DNA from 2 places in the Pseudomonas sp. p1(2021b) genome. Region 1 is predicted to be linked to the other one. Evidence: predicted binding sites of a transcription regulator. Region 1 holds the regulator's gene; the other holds the start of a gene.
The links. The regulator sigma-54, encoded in region 1, starts transcription at its own class of promoters, with help from an activator protein. The targets are predictions, from matches to a motif close to ANTGGCATNNANNTTGCTNT.
Positions count from the first base shown of each region.

Region 2: glnA (glutamate--ammonia ligase) is a predicted target of sigma-54. The motif match lies at 2,355-2,374, and genes of this name have one in related genera.

Region 1 covers NZ_CP083746.1:4,129,949-4,133,842, reverse strand. Annotated here, with positions in the region: gene K8374_RS19265 (HPr family phosphocarrier protein) at 1-135, opposite strand, end outside; gene rapZ (RNase adapter RapZ) at 157-1,011, opposite strand; gene ptsN (PTS IIA-like nitrogen regulatory protein PtsN) at 1,014-1,478, opposite strand; gene hpf (ribosome hibernation-promoting factor, HPF/YfiA family) at 1,491-1,799, opposite strand; gene K8374_RS19245 (RNA polymerase factor sigma-54) at 1,877-3,370, opposite strand; gene lptB (LPS export ABC transporter ATP-binding protein) at 3,527-3,894, opposite strand, start outside.
Region 2 covers NZ_CP083746.1:4,750,843-4,754,736, forward strand. Annotated here, with positions in the region: gene typA (translational GTPase TypA) at 1-440, opposite strand, end outside; gene thiI (tRNA uracil 4-sulfurtransferase ThiI) at 568-2,022, opposite strand; gene glnA (glutamate--ammonia ligase) at 2,472-3,878, shown strand.

The sequences.
Region 1 (3,894 bases):
GCCATCCACCAGCTTGTCCGGCGCGCGCCCGACCCTGACCTGGCAGGGGAAGCGGCCGGCCACGCCGACGAACTTGGCCGCCGCCCGGGCATGCAGGCCAAGCTTGTTGATGATGGTGATTTCGCGGGCGGGCATCGTGGGGCGGATATCCTTGGGCTAGAGGTCGCGGTGGCGAACCTGGACGTTTTTCAGGGATTGTTGCAGCAACTGGCCCAAGCGCTCGGTCAGGTACACGGAACGATGGTGCCCGCCGGTGCAGCCGATGGCGATGGTGACATACGCACGGTTGCTGGCGGCGAAGCGGGGCAGCCATTTGAGCAGGTAGCTGGAGATATCCTGGAACATCTCCTCGACATCCGGCTGGGCGGCCAGGTAGTCGATCACCGGCTGGTCCAGCCCGGAATGCTCGCGCAACTCCGGCTTCCAGTACGGGTTGGGCAGGCAGCGTACGTCGAACACCAGGTCGGCGTCCACGGGCATGCCGCGCTTGAAACCGAAGGACTCGACCAGGAACGCGGTGCCGGGCTCGGGCTGGTTGAGCAGGCGCAGCTTGATCGAATCGCGCAACTGGTAGAGGTTCAGGTTGGTGGTGTCGATCTTCAGGTCGGCCAGATCGGAGATCGGGCCGAGCAGCTCGCTTTCGACCCGGATCGCCTCTGCCAGGGAGCGATTGGCGTTGGTCAGCGGGTGGCGCCGGCGGGTCTCGGAGAAGCGCTTGAGCAGTGTCTCCTCGTCGGCGTCCAGGTACAGCACGTCGCACTGGATATGCCGGCTCCGGGCCTCTTCGAGCAGGTCGGGAAAACGGGTCAGGTGGCTGGGCAGGTTGCGCGCGTCGATGGAGACGGCCACCTTCGGTTGCAACAGCTCGGTATTGATCAGTGCATTTTCGGCCAGTTGCGGCAACAACCCGGCGGGCAGGTTGTCGATGCAGTAGTAGCCGTTGTCTTCCAGGACATCGAGGGCGGTACTTTTGCCGGAGCCGGACCGGCCGCTGACGATGATCAGGCGCATGTTCAGTGCTCGTTCTGTGCGTCTAGGACTACCTGGTACAGGGCCTCGCTGCTGCCGGCGGCACGCAGGCGATCGCGGACCTCCTTGCGATCGAGCATGCTGGCGATCTGGCGCAGCAGTTCAAGGTGGGCATCGGTGGCCGCCTCGGGTACCAGCAGGACGAACAGCAGGTCCACGGGCGCGCCATCGATGGCGTCGTAGTCGATGGGAGCATCCAGGTGCAGCAGGGCGCTGACGGGCGCCGTGCAGCCTTCGAGCCGGCAGTGGGGGATGGCGATGCCATTGCCGAAGCCGGTGGAGCCCAGTTTCTCGCGGGCAACCAACTTTTCGAAGACGTCCTGCATCTCCAGTTCGGGAATTTGCTCGGCGATCAGGTTGGCGACCTTTTCCAGGGCGCGCTTCTTACTGCCGCCCGGCACGTTCACGAGGGAACGGCCGGGGGTCAGGATGGTTTCAAGTCGGATCATGGATGAGAGGGATCAGCGGGCGGCTGCACCTTGCAGCAGGCTTTGCTGTTTTTCCTTGTGTTTTTTCAGTTGGCGGTCGAGCTTGTCAGCCAGGGCATCGATCGCTGCATACATGTCTTGGTGTTCGGCGTTGGCAACCACTTCTCCGCCGGGAATCTGGAGCGTGGCCTCGACCTTCTGCTGCAGTTTCTCGACTTTCATGATCACCGTGACATTGGTGATCTTGTCGAAATGTCCTTCCACCCGGGCGAGCTTCTCGAGTACGTACTCACGCAGTGGTTGGGTGACTTCTACATGCTGTCCACTGATGTTGACTTGCATACAGCTTCTCCTTTGTTGCCCGTGCATAAAGGGCAGGTATTGCACCTGCCACTGAAACGCTATGGCACAGCCAGGGGCTACATCAGTCGCTTGCGCTCGCTCGACGGTGCGATGCCGAGGGACTCGCGGTACTTGGCGACGGTGCGACGGGCTACCTGGATGCCTTGTGCCTCCAGTAAACCAGCGATCTTGCTGTCACTCAATGGCTTTTTCTGATTTTCCGCCGCAACCAGTTTCTTGATGATCGCGCGGATCGCCGTAGACGAGCATTCACCGCCTTCGGAGGTGCTCACATGGCTCGAGAAAAAGTATTTCAATTCATAGATGCCACGCGGGGTATGCATGTATTTCTGCGTGGTGACCCGGGAAATGGTCGATTCGTGCATGCCGACCGCCTCGGCGATGTCGTGTAGCACCAACGGCTTCATCGCCTCGTCGCCCTGGTCGAGGAAGCCGCGCTGGTGCTCGACGATCTGGGTGGCGACCTTCATCAGCGTCTCGTTGCGGCTCTGCAGGCTCTTGATGAACCAGCGTGCCTCCTGCAACTGGTTGCGCATGAAGGTGTTGTCGGCGCTGGTGTCGGCGCGGCGGACGAAACCTGCGTATTGCGGGTTGACCCGCAGGCGCGGGATCGCTTCCTGGTTGAGCTCCACCAGCCAGCGGTCGTTGTCCTTGCGCACGATGACGTCGGGTACCACGTATTCCGGTTCGCTGGATTCGATCTGCGAGCCCGGGCGCGGGTTGAGGCTCTGTACCAGCTCGATGACCTGGCGCAGCTCATCTTCCTTGAGCTTCATGCGCCGCATCAGCTGGCTGTAGTCGCGGCTGCCGAGCAGGTCGATGAAGTCGCTGACCAGGCGCTGGGCTTCGGCCATCCATGGGGTGTCGGCCGGCAGCTGGCGCAGCTGCAGCAGCAGGCATTCGCCGAGGTTGCGTGCGCCGATGCCGGCAGGCTCGAACTGCTGGATGCGGTGCAGTACGGCTTCCACTTCATCCAGCTCGATATCCAGCTCGGGGTCGAAGCCTGCGCAGATTTCCTCGAGGCTGTCCTCCAGGTAGCCCTGGCCGTTGATGCTGTCGATCAGGGTCACGGCAATGAGCCGGTCGGTGTCGGACATCGGTGCCAGGTTCAACTGCCACAGCAGGTGGCTTTGCAGGCTCTCGCCGGTGGAGGTACGGGTAGTGAAGTCCCACTCGTCGTCATCGCTGGCCGGCAGGCTGCTGGCGCTGGTCTGGTAGATGTCTTCCCAGGCCGTGTCGACGGGCAGTTCGTTGGGGATGCGCTCGTTCCATTCGCCTTCTTCCAGGGTTTCGGCGCTGGCCGTGCTTTCCTGGAAGCTGTTGTCCTGGGCTTCGGCGACCGGCTTGCTCTCGGCGTTGTCGGCCATGGGGTCGCTGTTGTCGAAGTCGTCGCCGTCTTCCTGACGTTCGAGCATCGGGTTGGATTCCAGCGCTTCCTGAATTTCCTGTTGAAGGTCCAGGGTAGAGAGCTGGAGCAGACGGATGGCCTGTTGCAACTGCGGTGTCATCGTCAGTTGCTGGCCCATTTTTAGGACGAGCGATGGTTTCATGGCTGGGGCTTAATACCTTGTTCGCCGGCGCGCATGCGCCATCCACTACACGAAGGGCGCCGGGGCGCCAATTTTAAGCAAGTTATATGCCTGAAATTGTAGCGTTTGCCTAGAGCACTGCAACCTTTGCGGCAGTGCCCCGGGCAGACTCCGGGCTCAGAGTCGGAACTCGTGGCCCAGGTAGACCTCCTTGACCAGGTCATTGGCCAGGATAGTCTCGGCATCGCCTTCGGCGATCAGTTGTCCATCGTTGACGATGTAGGCGGTCTCGCAGATATCGAGCGTCTCGCGGACGTTGTGGTCGGTGATCAGCACACCGATGCCCTTGGCCTTGAGGTGATGGATGATCTGCTTGATATCGCCCACGGAAATCGGGTCGACACCGGCGAAGGGTTCGTCCAGCAGGATGAACTTCGGCGCGGTGGCCAATGCCCGTGCGATCTCGACGCGGCGGCGTTCGCCACCGGAGAGGCTCATGCCGAGGTTGTCACGGATGTGGCTGATGTGGAACTCCTGCAGCAGGC
Region 2 (3,894 bases), 620 kb from region 1:
AGGTCGAAGATCTGGTCCAGAACCCAGTCAGGACGTGCGCCCGGACGGTCGACCTTGTTGATCACGACGATCGGCTTGAGGCCGGCTTCGAAGGCCTTCTTGGTCACGAAGCGGGTTTGCGGCATCGGGCCGTCCTGGGCGTCGACCAGCAGCAGCACGGAGTCGACCATCGACATCACGCGCTCTACTTCACCACCGAAGTCGGCGTGGCCGGGGGTGTCGACGATGTTGATGCGGTAGTCGTTCCAGCGGATGGCGGTGTTCTTCGCCAGGATGGTAATGCCGCGCTCCTTTTCCTGGTCGTTGGAGTCCATCACGCGCTCGTCGTTGAGCTCGTTACGCTCCAGGGTGCCGGACTGGCGCAGGAGTTTGTCGACCAGGGTGGTTTTGCCATGGTCAACGTGGGCGATGATGGCGATGTTACGCAGATTTTCGATCACAACTGTATCTCGATCAGAGGATTCGGTTGCCGCCAGTGTAGGCGGCGAATATGTAAGGTTTGCGGCTCAGCGGGTCCGGTGGTCGGGAGGGCGATGGCGGATGCTGCCGCCATACAGCCCTGGGGTCTTATGTCGGACGATAAACACGCACATTGGCATGTCCCTCACTGAGCAGGTGGTGTGCGTGCAGGCGGCTCATCACACCCTTGTCGCAATACAGCAGGTACTGGCGGTTGGCATCCAGGTGCTTGAACTTGCTGTTGATGGCATAGAACGGCATGGCCTGGACTTCGACGCCTTCGATCACCAGGGGTTCGTCTTCCTGGGCATCGGGGTGGCGGATGTCGAGGACGATCTGGCCCGGCAACGCCTCGGCCACTTCCTCAATCTCGACGTCCTTGCCCAGCTCGTCGATCACGTGGTCGATGGAGATGAACTTGGCGCGCTCCATGGCGCGCTCGAGCACCGCCATGTCGAACTGCTTCTCTTCGTGCTCCATGCGGTGGCGCTTGGCATGGGTGGTCGGGTTCACCGAGATCACGCCGCAGTATTCAGGCATGTGCTTGGCAAACTCGGCGGTGCCGATCTGGTAGGCGGTGTCGATGATGTCCTGCTTGTGGCTGGCCAGCAGCGGGCGCAGCACCAGCTTGTCGGTGGCCGAGTCGATGATCGACAGGTTCGGCAGGGTCTGGCTGGACACCTGGGAAATCGCCTCGCCGGTGACCAGGGCCTCGATCTCCAGGCGGTCGGCCATGCGCGCGGCGGCGCGCAGCATCATGCGCTTGAGGGTCACGCCCATGTAGCTGTTGTCGACCTTGTTGAGGATCTCACCCACCACTTCCTCGAAAGGCACGCTGATGAACAGCACGCGCTGGCTGCTGCCGAACTTCTTCCACAGGTAATGGGCCACTTCCATCACGCCCAGTTCGTGGGCACGACCGCCGAGGTTGAAGAAGCAGAAGTGGGTCATCAGGCCGCGGCGCATCATCTGGTAGGCAGCGACGGTGGAGTCGAAGCCGCCGGACATCAACACCAGGGTCTGCTCCAGGGCGCCCAGCGGGTAACCGCCGATGCCCTGGTGCTGGTTGTGGATCACGTACAAACGCTGGTCGCGGATCTCGATGCGCACCAGGACTTCCGGGGCCTTGAGGTCGATGCCGGTGGCGCCGCACTGCTGGCGCAGCTGGCTGCCGACGTAGCGATCGACATCCATCGAGGTGAAGTCATGATGCCCGCCTCGCTTGCAACGCACGGCGAAGCGCTTGCCGGCCAGCAGGTGGCCAAAATGGTGCTTGCACTTCTCGACAATATCGTCGAAGTCACCCAGCGGGTACTCCTCGACTTGCAGGAAGTGGGTGATACCTGGGGTGCAGGTCAGGCGTTCGATCATTTCGCGCTGGATCTTCTCGTCCTCGACGCGGGTGACCACCTCGAGATTGTCCCAGACACCATCGACCACGAGCTCCGGATCCAAGTCCTTGAGCACGACGCGGATGTTCTTGCCGAGCTGGCGGATGAAACGCTTGCGCACCGGCCGGCTCTTGATGGTGATCTCTGGGAAGACTTTGACGATAAGTTTCATTGGTTTAACAGCGCGCGCAGGGCCTGCCGAAAATGAGGGGCGCGAATTATAGCGGAAATAGCTCAAGGTTTGAGCAACTTTTGATCAGGACATGGATTTATGTTGCCTGTGCGGGCCTCATCGCGGGACAAGCCCGCTCCCACCGAGAGCCCGTTGTGCGCAATTCCCTGTAGGAGCGGGCTTGTCCCGCGATGGGGCGCACAGGACCACCGTCGCACCACAATGGTGCGCAACTTCAAAAAAACGCATCTTATGGGTGCATTTTCAAAGGTTCCCTTTAGGCAAAATGCCCGCCAACGCCCCCTTTTATCCCACCCTCGCCATTTTCGAGCACTGGCATGCAAATTGCTCTCTTGTGAGGCAGGTAAGCTTGGCCGACTATCCGCGCCCGGCGACACCCTTTTTCCAGGGCAGCGGCCCACCGCGCCCTAGACCATCCGGAGGACAACATGTCGAAGTCGGTTCAACTCATCAAAGATCATGACGTCAAGTGGATTGATCTGCGTTTCACGGACACCAAAGGCAAGCAGCACCACGTCACCATGCCCGCTCGCGATGCGCTGGAAGACGACTTCTTCGAAGCCGGCAAGATGTTCGACGGCTCGTCGATCGAAGGCTGGAAAGGTATCGAAGCCTCCGACATGATCCTGATGCCGGACGACGCGTCCGCCGTCCTGGACCCGTTCACCGAAGAACCGACCCTGATCCTGGTCTGCGACGTGGTCGAGCCGTCCACCATGCAAGGCTACGACCGTGACCCACGCGCCATCGCCAAGCGCGCCGAGGAATACCTCAAGACCACCGGCATCGGCGACACCGTGTTCGTCGGCCCGGAGCCTGAGTTCTTCATCTTCGACCAGGTCAAGTTCAAGTCCGACATCTCCGGCTCCATGTTCAAGATCTACTCCGAACAGGGCTCCTGGATGACCGACCAGGACGTCGAAGGCGGCAACAAGGGCCACCGCCCTGCCGTCAAGGGCGGCTACTTCCCGGTTCCGCCGTGCGACCACGACCACGAAATCCGTACTGCCATGTGCAACGCCATGGAAGAAATGGGCCTGGTCATCGAAGTTCACCACCACGAAGTGGCCACCGCCGGCCAGAACGAAATCGGTGTGAAGTTCAACACCCTGGTCACCAAGGCTGACGAAGTCCAGACCCTGAAGTACTGCGTGCACAACGTGGCCGACGCCTACGGCAAGACCGCCACCTTCATGCCCAAGCCGCTGTACGGCGACAACGGCTCGGGCATGCACGTCCACATGTCGATCTCCAAGGACGGCAAGAACACCTTCTCCGGCGAAGGCTATGCCGGCCTGTCCGATACCGCCCTGTACTTCATCGGCGGCATCATCAAGCACGGCAAGGCCCTGAACGGCTTCACCAACCCGGCCACCAACTCCTACAAGCGTCTGGTGCCTGGCTTCGAAGCCCCGGTCATGCTGGCCTACTCGGCCCGTAACCGTTCGGCCTCGATCCGTATCCCGTACGTTTCCAGCCCGAAAGCCCGCCGTATCGAAGCGCGCTTCCCGGACCCGGCCGCCAACCCGTACCTGTGCTTCGCCGCCCTGCTGATGGCCGGCCTGGACGGTATCCAGAACAAGATCCACCCAGGCGATGCCGCCGACAAGAACCTGTACGACCTGCCGCCTGAAGAGGCCAAGGAAATCCCGCAGGTCTGCGGCAGCCTGAAGGAAGCCCTGGAAGAACTGGACAAGGGCCGTGCGTTCCTGACCAAGGGCGGCGTGTTCTCCGACGACTTCATCGATGCCTACATCGAGCTGAAGTCCGAAGAAGAGATCAAGGTCCGCACCTTCGTCCACCCGCTGGAATACGATCTGTACTACAGCGTGTGATGTAAGCTTCACCCAG